Regions from separate parts of the Lelliottia sp. genome, predicted to be linked through region 1. Evidence: predicted binding sites of a transcription regulator. Region 1 holds the regulator's gene; each other region holds the start of a gene.

What was found. Region 1 encodes PhoB, which activates phosphate uptake and scavenging genes when phosphate is short. Its sites were predicted from a motif close to CTGTCATAAAACTGNCNNAT; they were not measured.
Region 2: the regulator PhoB is predicted to act here: its motif matches at 2,217-2,236, upstream of pstS (phosphate ABC transporter substrate-binding protein PstS).
Region 3: the regulator PhoB is predicted to act here: its motif matches at 2,411-2,430, upstream of nudF (ADP-ribose diphosphatase).

Annotation. Positions count from the first base shown of each region.
Region 1 is NZ_JAZQNX010000005.1:345,931-350,498, forward strand. Features, by position in the region: gene proY (proline-specific permease ProY) at 1-105, opposite strand, end outside; gene brnQ (branched-chain amino acid transporter carrier protein BrnQ) at 184-1,503, opposite strand; gene phoR (phosphate regulon sensor histidine kinase PhoR) at 1,913-3,208, opposite strand; gene phoB (phosphate response regulator transcription factor PhoB) at 3,230-3,919, opposite strand; gene sbcD (exonuclease subunit SbcD) at 4,224-4,568, shown strand, end outside.
Region 2 is NZ_JAZQNX010000004.1:52,180-56,747, forward strand. Features, by position in the region: gene pstA (phosphate ABC transporter permease PstA) at 1-52, opposite strand, end outside; gene pstC (phosphate ABC transporter permease PstC) at 52-1,011, opposite strand; gene pstS (phosphate ABC transporter substrate-binding protein PstS) at 1,089-2,129, opposite strand; gene glmS (glutamine--fructose-6-phosphate transaminase (isomerizing)) at 2,451-4,280, opposite strand; gene glmU (bifunctional UDP-N-acetylglucosamine diphosphorylase/glucosamine-1-phosphate N-acetyltransferase GlmU) at 4,518-4,568, opposite strand, start outside.
Region 3 is NZ_JAZQNX010000040.1:85,481-90,048, reverse strand. Features, by position in the region: gene ACKI5T_RS19550 (DUF1190 family protein) at 1-637, opposite strand, end outside; gene tolC (outer membrane channel protein TolC) at 814-2,298, opposite strand; gene nudF (ADP-ribose diphosphatase) at 2,501-3,133, shown strand; gene ACKI5T_RS19535 (DUF1249 family protein) at 3,130-3,552, shown strand; gene cpdA (3',5'-cyclic-AMP phosphodiesterase) at 3,580-4,407, shown strand; gene yqiA (esterase YqiA) at 4,407-4,568, shown strand, end outside.

The DNA of each region.
Region 1 (4,568 bases):
ATCTGCTGAGCCATAAAAAAGACCCGTTCCGATCGCGGAACCCAGCGCCATAAAGCGAATATGGCGGGTGCTCAATCCACGTTTTAATTTGTTAGTGCTTTCCATTTAAATCTTGCCATTCAACACGAAAAAAACAAAAAACCACGGGGCCATAAGCCCCGTGGTTAAACAATTTGTGATTGATTAATGCGCGCTGGAAGTAACCTGCCGCCCTGCTGCTCGATCCCAGATAATCGCCAGAATCAGTGCCACAACGGAAGGCATTAACCAGGCCAGTCCCTGCTCTGACAGCGGTAAACGCTGAGTCCAGGCCGGAAGTATACCGCCAATAGCCGACGCTTTAATCCCGTCAAGGATACCAAAAATAAAGCTGATAAACATGGCAGGCGCAATAATTCGGGAGGAATTGTTCCACCACGGGCGGGTGAAGCTCAACACCACCAGAACGATACATGGCGGATAAATCGCGGTCAGCACCGGGATAGAGACCTGAATCAGGTGGCTCAGCCCCAGGTTAGAAACCGCCATCGAAAAGCCGCCGAGGATAAACACCAGCGTGCGATAAGAGAGTGGAACGTACTGCGCAAAGAACTCTGCACAGGCGCAGGTCAGGCCAACGGCCGTGACCAGACACGCCAGGAAAATCAGAATCGCCAGCATGAAGCTGCCCGCGCCACCAAAGGTGTGCTGAACGTAAGCATGCAGAATCGCGGCACCGTTCGCGCTCTGATCGACCAGAGATGCGCTATCAGAACCCAGACGGAACAGCGCCAGATACAGCAGTGCCAGGCCCGCGCCGGCCATCAGGCCAGCCCAGACGGTATACCGCGTCAACAGTCGCGCTTCGGTCACGCCGCGAGAGCGCGCGGCGTTGACGATAACAATACCGAACGCCATAGCGCCCAACGTATCCATCGTCAGATAGCCGTTAACGAAACCGTTCGAGAACGCCGCATTCTTATAAGCGTCCATGGCATCGCTGATCGGACCCGCAGGCCAAATCACAGCGGCAACCGCCAGCACAATCAGCGCCAGAATTTTCAGCGGAGCAAGGAAATTGCCGACGGTATCCAGCAATTTACCGGGATAGAGCGACACCAGAATGACAATCGCGAAGTACACCACGCTGTAAATCAGCAGCGGCAGCGGACCGTCACCGGTCAACGGCGCGATACCGACTTCAAAGGAGACCGTCGCGGTCCGTGGCGTTGCAAACAGCGGCCCGATGGCCAGGTAGCACACAACCGCCAGTAACACACCGGCCACTTTGCCAATCGGTGCGCTGAGGCTATCCACGCCACCGCCCACTTTCGCGAGTGCGACAACGGTAAGCACCGGCAAACCCACAGCCGTAATCAGGAAGCCAAACGCCGCCATCCAGACGTGTTCACCCGCCTGCAAGCCAACCATGGGAGGAAAAATGATATTACCTGCGCCGACGAACAGCGCAAAAGTCATAAAGCCCAGCGCGATGATGTCACGCGATTTTAAATGATGGGTCATAGAACCTTACTGCCTGTGGATGTGGTGTTGAAAACGTTGAGATTTTCGCCATCCCTCTCGGGACGATACGGCGGAAAATTAACTCAATTTCAGCGGGATATGCTCCCGTCCTGGCGCAGCGAAGAATAGTTTTTCGGTTTACCGCGCAAATACAGTCGGTCTGACAGTATATGGGGCGCAATTTAAACGCTTATAACGTTTAAAGGCAAGGAGGGATCTTAAAACCAGAACAATATGCCAGCATGAAAAAACAGACCAGCACAATCCGCTAAGTATAAGAAAAACTCATGGCTAATCATGCGAACAAAAAAGCATCAGCCGTATAAAATTCATCCGCGTTTCGCTTGACTGCAAAGCAAACAGGCCAGCAAACGCTGGCCTGTGGAAAGGAAGGCTGACACACCGGCTGTCAGGCACTTTTTTTGGCAATTAATCGTTCCGGGATAACAAAACTGAATCGTGTTCCTTTACCCGGCGTACTCTGAATATCAAGACGGCTATCGTGATGATTCAATGCATGCTTCACAATCGCCAGACCCAGCCCACTGCCGCCCGTTTGTCGTGAGCGCGCTTTATCGACGCGATAGAAACGCTCAGTCAGACGCGGAATGTGCTCCGGCCCAATGCCCGGTCCGTTGTCTTCGACGCTAAATTCGGCCCCCGTCGGCACATGCTGCCAGCGCACCACAATGTGGGTGCCTTCCGGCGTATGATTCACGGCGTTATAGACCAGATTCGATATCGCACTGCGCAGTTGCTCTTCACTGCCGAGGACTTTCAGCGCGCTATCAACCTCAAACGTCAGCTGATGCTTTTTATGGCTCAGCGTTTGCGCTTCCCGCTCCACCACGCGCAGCATCATCGGAACATCAATAGTTTCATTCAGTGCCAGCGTCGGGGCGGCTTCAATTTTCGACAGCGTCAGGAGCTGCTTGACCAGTCCTTCCATGCGATGCGTTTGCTCGCGCATCGTATGTAATGCTTTCTCTCGCGGCGCACCTTCCAGCGTTTGCTCCTGCATCATCTCCAGATACCCCTGAAGCACGGTCAACGGCGTGCGCAGTTCGTGGCTGACGTTGGCAAAAAAATTACGACGAGCCCCTTCAAGCTGGTGCATTTGGGTAACATCACGCGCCACCATCAACCACTGCTTGTCGCTGTAGGGCATAACGCGAATCTCAAGGTGACGGCCATTATTCAGCACCAGATTGTGCGGGCGAGTAAATTCACGCTTTTTCAGATACAGCGTGAATTCGGGGTAACGCAGAAGGTTCAGGATATTCTGGCCGTTATCGTCTGGCCAGCGGAGTCCAAGCAGCTGTTGTGCAAGACCATTACACCAGAAAATCGTCCCTTCTTCGGTGGTGAGGATCACCGCATCCGGCAGCGACTCTGCGCCGCTACGAAAGCGCTTGATCAGGCTTCCCAGTTCACGACGACGCTTTTTATTACGCATCTGCATCTGGTGTAAGCCGTAAAGCAACGGCTCCCAGCTTCCGCTCCCCGGCGGGGGCGTCATGCTGCGATCCACCCAAAGCCACCACGACAGACGCAGTAAATTCCAGAAATGCCAGATCAGCAGGCTGGTCACTGCCGCCAATAAAAACCACGGCAGATGGCCAAAAATAGCCCCAAAAATGAAGGCCGGGAGACAGCATAAGATCAGTTCAAAAACGAGCCTTTTCCATGACAGACGTTCCAGCACGCGTCACACTCCTGTCAGTGTTCAGAAACGGGTCGAAAAACGATAACCCGTGCCGCGCACCGTTTGCACCATGCGATCGTGGCCGCTGTGTTCCAGCGCTTTTCGCAAGCGGCGAATATGCACATCAACCGTTCTGTCCTCAACATACACGTTTGTTCCCCAAACGTTATTCAGCAACTGCTCACGACTGTAAACGCGCTCCGGATGGGTCATAAAGAAGTGCAACAGCTTAAATTCGGTCGGTCCCATGTCGAGCGGATTTTCACCCGTCATCACGCGATGCGACGTAGGATCCAGACTCAGTCCCTGCATCTCAATCACCTCTTCCACCGCCATCGGTGAAATACGGCGCATCACCGCTTTAATACGCGCCACCAGCTCCTTCGGTGAAAACGGCTTGGTGATGTAATCATCTGCACCCGTTTCCAGCCCGCGCACGCGATCTTCTTCTTCACCGCGCGCCGTGAGCATAACGACTGGAATATCGCGGGTCATCGCTTCACGTTTGATGTGTTTGATAAATTGCAGTCCAGAGCCGCCAGGCAACATCCAGTCAAGCAGAATCAAATCAGGCCAGGGTTCGTTCAGCTGATTCACCGCGCTGTCATAATCTTCAGCTTCTATCGGCTGAAAACCGTTTTGTTCGAGCACGAAGCACACCATTTCACGAATTGGAGCTTCATCTTCTACGACCAGAATACGTCTCGCCATACTTTACCCTGTCTTATTGAGGTTAAAAGTTTGTAATGCGGCGTCATTATGCGTCAGATTTATGACAGATTTATGAAAAACATTACCACTGTGAATAGCAAACTATTGTTTTATTACAGCTGTTATTTCCCGTTTCCAGGACATTTATCACCGCAAAAGCCGTGACGCTAGCTCATACCAGCACATCTCAGAACCCCATGCTGACGCCCGTAACACTCAGAATGGGGCCGATGCAGCCAACACAGAGGCGGCCTGAAGGATCAAGTGTATAATCCCTTTCACCTTTTTTTGCCACGGATCTGTTATGCGCATACTTCACACCTCGGACTGGCATCTGGGTCAAAATTTTTACAGTAAAAGCCGTGCGGCCGAACACGAAGCGTTCCTGAACTGGCTGCTGGAAACGGCGCTGACGCACCAGGTTGACGCGATCATTGTCGCCGGTGATATTTTTGACACCGGATCGCCGCCCAGCTATGCGCGCGAAATCTATAACCGCTTCGTGGTCAATTTACAGAAAACGGGCTGCCATCTGGTCATCGTCGCGGGTAATCACGACTCGGTGGCAACGCTGAATGAGTCGCGCGATATTCTGGCCTTTCTGAATACCACTGTAGTGGCAAACGCCGGGCATGCACCGCAAATCATC
Region 2 (4,568 bases), on a different contig from region 1:
TGCGGCGAGATTCTGCCAGCGCAGTAGTGCTTTGCATTTCGAGCGTAGCCATTAGCGTACCCCCTCATTTTTCGCCAGGCGCATGATCATCAGCTTGGAAATCGCCAGAACGATGAAGGTGATTACAAACAGAATCAGACCCAGTTCCATCAACGCCGCCACATGCAGACCTGATTCCGCTTCGGCAAATTCATTTGCCAGCGCGGAGGTAATGCTGTTACCCGGCATAAACAGCGAGGCGCTGTCGAGTTGGTAGGTGTTACCGATGATAAAGGTCACCGCCATGGTTTCACCCAGCGCACGACCCAGACCCAGCATGACGCCGCCGATGACACCATTTTTGGTGAACGGCAGGACGATACGCCAGATAACTTCCCAGGTGGTGCAGCCGATACCGTAGGCCGACTCTTTCATCATCACCGGCGTTTGTTCAAACACATCGCGCATCACCGCCGCAATGTACGGAATGATCATGATGGCGAGAATCACGCCCGCGGCCAGAATACCGATCCCGAACGCTGGGCCGGAGAACAGCGCGCCGACAAAAGGAATATTCGACAGGACATTGCCCACCGGTTCCTGGAAGTATTTCGCAAACAGCGGAGCAAAGATAAACAGGCCCCACATGCCGTAAACGATACTCGGAATCGCCGCCAGCAGTTCAATCGCGATGCCCAGCGGCCGCCTTAGCCAGTTAGGAGCCAGCTCCGTCAGGAACAGCGCGATACCAAAGCTCACCGGAACGGCAATCAACAGGGCGATAAACGAGGTGACCAGCGTGCCGTAAATCGGCACCAGCGCACCGTAAATATCGTTCGGCGCATCCCACTCTTTGGTCCACAGGAAGGCGAACCCGAATTTCTGGATGCTCGGCCAGGAGGAGAAAATCAGTGACACGATAATGCCGCCCAGCAGCAATAGCACAATCAGCGCAGCCAGTTTTACCAGCGCGCTGAAAATCTTGTCACCATTTTTACCCGGAGGGTTAAAAGCAGGCTTGGTTGCAGCCATAAATTACTCTTCTGTTAAATACGTTTTACGAAGTAAAGCGGGTGAAATTCACCCGCCATTTTCGTCAGTATGCCAAATCAATACAATGCTTTACCGCTGCTGTCTTTCACGTTTGTTTTCCATGCAGCACGAATCTGCTCAACCACGCTGTCCGGCAGGCTTGCGTAATCCAGGTCGTTAGCCTGTTTGCCACCGTTTTTGTACGCCCAGTCGAAGAACTTCAACACTTCAGCGCCCTGCTCAGGTTTCTTCTGATCTTTATGCACCAGGATGAACGTGGTGGACGTGATTGGCCACGCGCCGTCACCTTTCTGGTTAGTCAGATCCTGTGCGAAGGATTTGCTCCAGTCAGCGCCTTTCGCAGCGTTAGCGAAGTTTTCTTCGGTCGGGCTAACCGGTTTACCGTCAGCTGAGATCAGCTTGGTGTAAGCCAGGTTGTTTTGCTTGGCGTAAGCGTATTCAACGTAACCGATTGAACCCGGCAGACGCTGTACGAACGCGGCGATACCGTCGTTCCCTTTACCGCCCAGACCGGTCGGCCAGTTAACAGTAGAGCCAGAACCGATTTTGGATTTCCACTCTTCGTTCACTTTCGCCAGGTAGCTGGTGAAGACGAAGGACGTACCGGAACCGTCAGCACGACGAACCACAGCGATGTTCTGCGAAGGCAGTTTCACGCCTGGGTTCAGTTTGGTGATGGCTTCATCATCCCATTTTTTGATGTTGCCGAGGTAGATATCGCCAAGGGTTTTGCCATCCAGCACCAGTTCGCCAGATTTCAGACCCGGGATATTCACGGCCAGCACAACACCACCGATAACGGTTGGGAACTGGAACAGACCTTCCTGAGCCAGTTTGTCATCAGACAATGGCGCGTCAGATGCACCGAAATCGACGGTATTGGCCGTAATTTGTTTAACGCCACCGGAGGAGCCGATACCCTGATAGTTTACCTTGTTACCGGTCTCTTTCTGGTAGGTATCTGCCCATTTGGCATACACCGGCGCAGGGAAAGTTGCACCAGCGCCAGTCAGGCTTGCTTCTGCGAATACAGAGAACGCGCTCATAGATAAGGTCGCGGCGACAACAGTTGCGACAGTGGTACGCATAACTTTCATAATGTCTCCTGCAAGGATTTCGTAAATCGTTGTTTAGTGGCTACGATGAGCAAAATAGGACAATCAGGTGACAGATAAATGTACGAAATATGACAGTTTTATGACATGAAAAGTTTGACTTAAAATTCCACGAAATAATTTTTAATAAACAGTAAGTTAAATATCTTTATGACACTCTGTTTTCAGAAAAATTTTATTTGTGTGACACTGAAAAAGTAGCTGAAAATGACAGATTGTCATCAATATAAAGAGAGGAGAATTGATTAAAAACAAACCAGCAGGAAAGAGAAAAGCTCCACCCGAAGATGGAGCCTGAAGGGATTATTCTACGGTGACTGACTTCGCCAGGTTACGCGGTTGGTCAACGTCGGTGCCTTTAATCAGCGCGACGTGATAAGCCAACAGTTGCAGCGGAACGGTATAGAAGATAGGCGCAATCACCTCTTCGACATGCGGCATCTCGATGATGTGCATGTTGTCGTTGCTGACAAAACCGGCATCCTGATCGGCGAAGACGTACAGCTGGCCGCCACGGGCGCGCACTTCTTCGATGTTAGATTTCAGTTTTTCCAGCAGTTCGTTGTTCGGTGCAACGACGATAACCGGCATATCCGCGTCAATCAGCGCCAGTGGGCCATGTTTCAGCTCACCTGCCGCGTAGGCTTCGGCGTGAATATAGGAGATTTCTTTCAGCTTCAGTGCGCCTTCCAGCGCAATCGGATACTGATCGCCACGGCCCAGGAACAGCGCGTGGTGTTTGTCAGAGAAATCTTCCGCCAGTGCTTCAATGCGTTTGTCCTGAGACAGCATCTGCTCGATACGGCTCGGCAGCGCCTGCAAACCATGCACGATATCGTGCTCAATCGCCGCATCCTGGCCTTTCAGACGTGCCAGTTTCGCCACCAGCATCAGCAGAACGGTCAGCTGCGTGGTGAACGCTTTGGTTGACGCCACACCGATTTCCGTACCCGCTTTGGTCATCAGGGCCAGATCGGATTCACGCACCAGCGACGAGCCCGGCACGTTACAGATTGCCAGAGAACCGAGATATCCCAGCTCTTTAGACAAACGCAGTGCCGCCAGGGTATCCGCCGTTTCACCAGACTGGGAAAGGGTGATCATCAGGCTGTTGCGACGCACCGCTGATTTGCGGTAGCGGAATTCAGAGGCGATTTCCACATCGCACGGCACGCCAGCCAGCGCTTCAAACCAGTAACGCGAAACCATACCGGAGTTGTAAGACGTTCCGCAGGCAACAATCTGAATGTGCTCAACTTTCGCCAGCATCTCATTTGCGTTTGCACCCAGCTCGCTCAAATCTACTTCGCCGTGATTGATGCGCCCGATCAACGTGTTTTTGATCGCGTTCGGCTGCTCGTAAATCTCTTTCTGCATGTAGTGACGATAAGTACCTTTGTCACCCGCGTCGTACTGCAGATTGGATTCGATCTCCTGACGCTTCACCTGCGCGCCAGACTTATCGAAGACCGTGACGCTACGACGCGTCACTTCGGCGATATCACCCTCTTCGAGGAAGATAAAGCGACGAGTAACCGGCAGCAAAGCCAGCTGATCGGAGGCAATAAAGTTTTCGCCCATACCCATGCCGATAACCATCGGGCTACCGGAACGGGCAGCCAGCAGGGTGCTCGGATCGCGAGAATCCATGATCACCGTACCGTATGCACCGCGCAGCTGAGGGATCGCACGCAGCACCGCCTCACGCAGCGTACCGCCTTGCGCCAGTTCCCAGTGAACCAGGTGCGCAATAACTTCGGTATCAGTTTCAGAAACAAAAGTGTAACCCCGCGCTTTGAGTTCGTCGCGCAGCGGTTCGTGGTTTTCGATAATGCCGTTATGCACCACAACGATGTGTTCAGACACATGCGGGTGCGCGTTGCCTTCTGAAGGTTCGCCGTGGGTCGCCCAGCGCGTATGCGCAATACCGGTGCCGCCATGCAGCGGCTTTTCTTCCGCGGCTTGCGCCAGCATTTGCACTTTACCGAGGCGGCGCAGGCGGGTCATGTGCCCTTCTGCGTCGACCACTGCCAGACCGGCAGAGTCGTAACCACGGTATTCCAGACGACGTAATCCTTCGATAAGGATTTCAGCAATATCACGCTGCGCAACTGCGCCAACAATTCCACACATAGTTAGATTTCCTGATAATGGCGTTATGCCATGCGTTGCCGCTGATCTGTATTTACCCTTTTGGGTAATGCCCTTCCGGGCGCCCCGAGCCTTGTAGAGAGTGGGGCTATATTTTGGTTACTGCATTTGGGCGGGGGATTATGTTATCCCCTCATCCCGACCCTCTCCCCAAAGGGGCGAGGGAGAAAACACAGCACCGAACGATCCTCTTTGCGAGGACGGTTCAGGTGAGGTCAGTTACTTTTTCTTCACCGGACGTTGCCAGCCTTGCTTGTTAACTTGCGGCAC
Region 3 (4,568 bases), on a different contig from region 1:
CCGTCGCGCTACGCTGCATGGTGGACTGTTTTGCCACCGAGTCGCCAAAGCCGCCGCGCGTCACGGTGCTGGTGGTTGCAGGTTTTGGTGCCATTGCGGTTTTTGGAACGGTCGCCGTACGGCCTGGCTGTGCTGCGCCGTAGCCTTTGCCGCTGGCGTCGGTGTATTTACCGTATGCCGGGCTATTTGGATTTTTGGAGCTAAAAAGAGGCTGCTGCTGGAAGCCCGCGCCGCCGCTCATCATCCGGCCCATCATGTAGCCCGCCATCAACGGCATCCAGAAGCTGCCGCTGGATTGTGCTTGCGCCTGGTTTTCTGGTGCCATGCCTGCCTGTGCAGGCGCTTGCTGACACTGACCTTCACCGAACTCGGCGATACAGTCTTCACGCGTTGCATATTTCGGCGCGGTGCGTTCGGCTTCTTTCAACGCATTGTTGTACGCAGTGGTACATTCTGCGCTTTTGCCGGTGGCGCTTGAGCAGTCATCGGCATTCTGATACATCGATACCGTTTCGTCGGATTGCTCACATCCTGCCAGCAAAAATACGGCGGTGATCGCCAGAGCGACAGGAGTGAGATGGCGTGCGTTCCAGTTTTTGCGGAACGAGGCGTGATTGATCGTTTTTGTCCGTTTCATTTTTGTCTTCCAGGACCCAGTGGTATTACAAAGGAAATAAGGCTTAGGATAGAGGATGAGTGGTTGAAAATGAAGCGCAGAGGGAGCGTCAGGGGGATCTTTACGTTGGCTTACGTTTATATGTCGACTGGAGCAAAGCTAACCCGGCCTATGGAGTCATAGACCGGGTTTTAACATCAGTTACGGAATGGGTTACCGGCTGCGTTATTGGTTGTCGTGCGAGCCGCTGCGGGCTGCGCAACAGGGGCTGAACCGTTGGCGTTATAGCCATCAGCGCTGGCGTCCTGCTGTGGGTTTTCCGGCGCCACGTTTTCAGGCGTTGTTGAAACCGGTTTACCCAGCGTGCTGTTCAGCATCTGCAGATCCTGCTCGTTCAGCGTACCCAGAGCTGATTTAATATTCAGTTGGTTAATCAGGTAGTTGTAGCGTGCGCTGGAGAGCTGTTGTTTTGCATTGAACAGCGTGGTCGTCGCATCCAGCACGTCAACGATGGTACGCGTACCGACCGAATAACCGGCTTCCATCGCGTCCAATGAACTCTGTGCCGACACAACGGCCTGTTTGTAGGCGTTGATGCTGCTGATAGAGGCATTCACGTTGTTGAATGACGAACGCACGGTCTGCACTACGTTGCGGTGCGCGCTTTCAAGCTGTTCGCTTGCGCCAACAAAGTTGTACTGAGCTTGTTTAACCTGAGAGTTAACCATGCCGCCCTGATACAGCGGCATGGAGAAGCTCAGGCCGACTTTGTTCTGGCCCACATTGCTGTCGTCAAACTGCGAAGCATTCGCGCCGCCGGTTTTAGAACCGCTATAAGAGGTGTCCGTTACGGCACTGGATGCAGTGAGGCTCAGGGTTGGCAGATGCCCATCCTGTGCCTGACGGATTTGCTCGCGTGCCAGATCCTGGCTCAGACGTGCCTGTAACAGCGCCAGGTTGCGGTTTTCTGCTTCTTTCAGCAGCGCATTCACGGCCTGCGGTTTATCCGTTTTGAAGTTGTCGACGTTCAACGAAGCCAGTTCAGGATAGTAATTACCAGTGACCTGACGCAGAGATTCCAGCGCGTTATCAAGGTTGTTACGCGCGGTCACTTCGTTCGCCAGCACGGTATCGTATTGGGAACGGGCGTTCTGCACGTCGGTGATCGCCACCAGGCCTACGTTAAAACGTTGCGTGGTTTGATCCAACTGACGATAAATCGCTTGTTTCTGCGCTTCGGTGTAGGAGAGCGAATCGATCGCGCTCAACACGTTGAAGTAGGCCGTCGCGGTATTCAGGATCAGCGTTTGCTGATCGGTCTGATAGGTGACGTCCTGAATGCCTGCGCTTTTCTCTTGAAGACTCAGCGAACGCCACTTGGACATGTCAAACAAGGTTTGCGTTAATTGCAGAGATGCGCCGGTGGTATTGGAGTTAACACCGTTGCTATCACGGAAGCCATTGCCGTAGGTATAATCTGCACCTAAGCCCAACTGCGGCAGCAACGGACTGCGTGCTTCGTTAATTTTTTCGAACGCAGCGTCACGATCGGCAGCCGACTTACGCAGCTCAGGGTTGCCCAGACGTGCTTGCTGATAAACCTGTAACAGGTTTTCTGCCTGGCTCATCGCGCTGAAGCCCGTCAGGCTCAGGCCGATAAGGATGGGGAGCAATTTCTTCATTTGCATTCCTTGTTGTGAAGCAGTATTAGCGCTGATCTTGTTAAATATATTTGCCGATTCTAACAGAATCATCCACACCAAAAGGTTGGCGTTACGTGCCATCCGGCTGTAATTTGCATCAATCTATCATATAGCCTTTGAAACGGCAGCCAAACAGCCTTGAAATTCATAATTTCATCATGATTGTGACCAGGAAACCGCCATGCAAAAACCAGATGAATTGCCAGTAACTTTCACCAAAAACGATGTAGAAATTATTGCACGGGAAACGTTATATAGCGGATTTTTTTCACTGGAACTTTACCGTTTTAGGCATCGCCTGTTTAACGGGGAAATGAGCGGGGAAGTAAGACGTGAAATTTTTGAGCGCGGGCATGCCGCAGTCTTGCTACCCTTTGACCCAGTGCGCGATGAAGTGGTATTGATTGAACAGGTACGGATTGCGGCGCTGGATACCAGCGAAACCCCGTGGCTGCTGGAAATGGTCGCAGGCATGATCGAAGAAGGCGAAACGCCGGAAGATGTCGCCCGCCGTGAGGCTGAGGAAGAAGCCGGGCTGAAAGTGGGCCGGACAAAACCCGTGCTGAGCTATCTGGCAAGCCCTGGCGGGACCAGCGAGCGCTCTTCTATTCTGGTGGGGGAAGTGGACGCCACGATCGCGGAAGGTATTCACGGTCTGGCAGATGAAAACGAAGATATTCGTGTTCATGTGGTGAGTCGGGAACAGGCTTACCAGTGGGTAAAAGAGGGGAAAATCGACAACGCAGCGTCTGTCATCGCTTTGCAATGGCTGCAACTGCATTATCAAGACTTACGAAACGAGTGGAAAAAATGAAGCGTTATACACCTGACTTCCCAGAAATGATGCGTTTGTGCGAAACCAATTTCGCGCAATTACGCCGCCTGTTGCCGCGTGATGACGCGCCCGGCGAAATGGTAAGCTATCAGGTGAGCAACGCGCAGTATCGATTAACGATTGTTGAATCGACTCGTTACACGACCCTGGTAGAAATCAAACAAACGGCGCCGACGATCAGCTACTGGAGCCTGCCGTCGATGACGGTCCGGCTTTATCATGATGCGATGGTGGCCGAAGTGTGTTCAAGTCAGCAGATCTTCCGCTTTAAAGCGCGGTATGATTATCCTAATAAAAAGTTGCATCAACGCGACGAAAAGCATCAAATTAACCAGTTTTTAGCCGACTGGCTAAGATATTGTTTAGCACATGGAGCAATGGCGATTCCGGTTTGTTAGCGTCATAAACCTACCTAAGGACACCATTTGGAAAGCCTGTTAAACCTGACTGTTGCTGGTGGGGCGCCAGTCAGGATATTACAAATCACTGATACCCACCTGTTTGCCGAAAAGCATGAAACGCTGTTAGGTGTAAACACCTGGGAGAGTTATCAGGCAGTACTGGATGCCATTCACGCTGAGAATCGCCACTGCGATTTGATAGCGGCTACGGGCGATTTGGCACAAGATCAAAGCGCTGCGGCCTATCAGCATTTTGCGACAGGGATCGCGAGCTTTAGCGTGCCCTGCGTCTGGTTACCCGGCAATCATGATTTTCAGCCAGCGATGTACAGCACGCTGCACGATGCGGGCATTTCTCCCGCCAAGCGCGTGTTTGTCGGTGAGCACTGGCAAATTTTGCTGTTGGATACGCAGGTGTTCGGTGTACCGCATGGTGAGTTGAGTGATTTTCAGCTGGAGTGGCTGGAGAAAAAACTGGCTGCCGATCCTGAGCGTCATACCCTGCTGTTATTGCATCATCATCCTTTGCCTGCGGGATGCAGCTGGCTCGATCAACATAGCCTGCGCAATTCAGCGGCGCTGGATCGCGTGTTGTCCAAATATCCCCATGTCAACAATCTGTTGTGTGGTCATATTCATCAGGAACAGGATCTCGACTGGAATGGCCGCCGTTTACTGGCGACGCCGTCGACGTGCGTCCAGTTCAAACCGCACTGCGCCAACTTTACGTTAGACACGATTGCGCCAGGCTGGCGCTGGCTGGAACTGCATGCCGATGGCTCGCTGACGACAGAAGTTTGCCGTCTGCAAAGTGCGACGTTCCGCCCAGATACCGCGTCAGAAGGATACTGATGTCTACGCTCCTTTATTTACACGGGTTCAACAGCTCCCCGCGTTCCGCGAAGGCGACGCAATTTCGTCAGTGGCTCGGCGCGCATCATCCGCACATTGAGATCATCGTTCCGCAACTCCCGCCGTATCCCGCTGATGCCGCAGAGATGCTGGAGTCCATC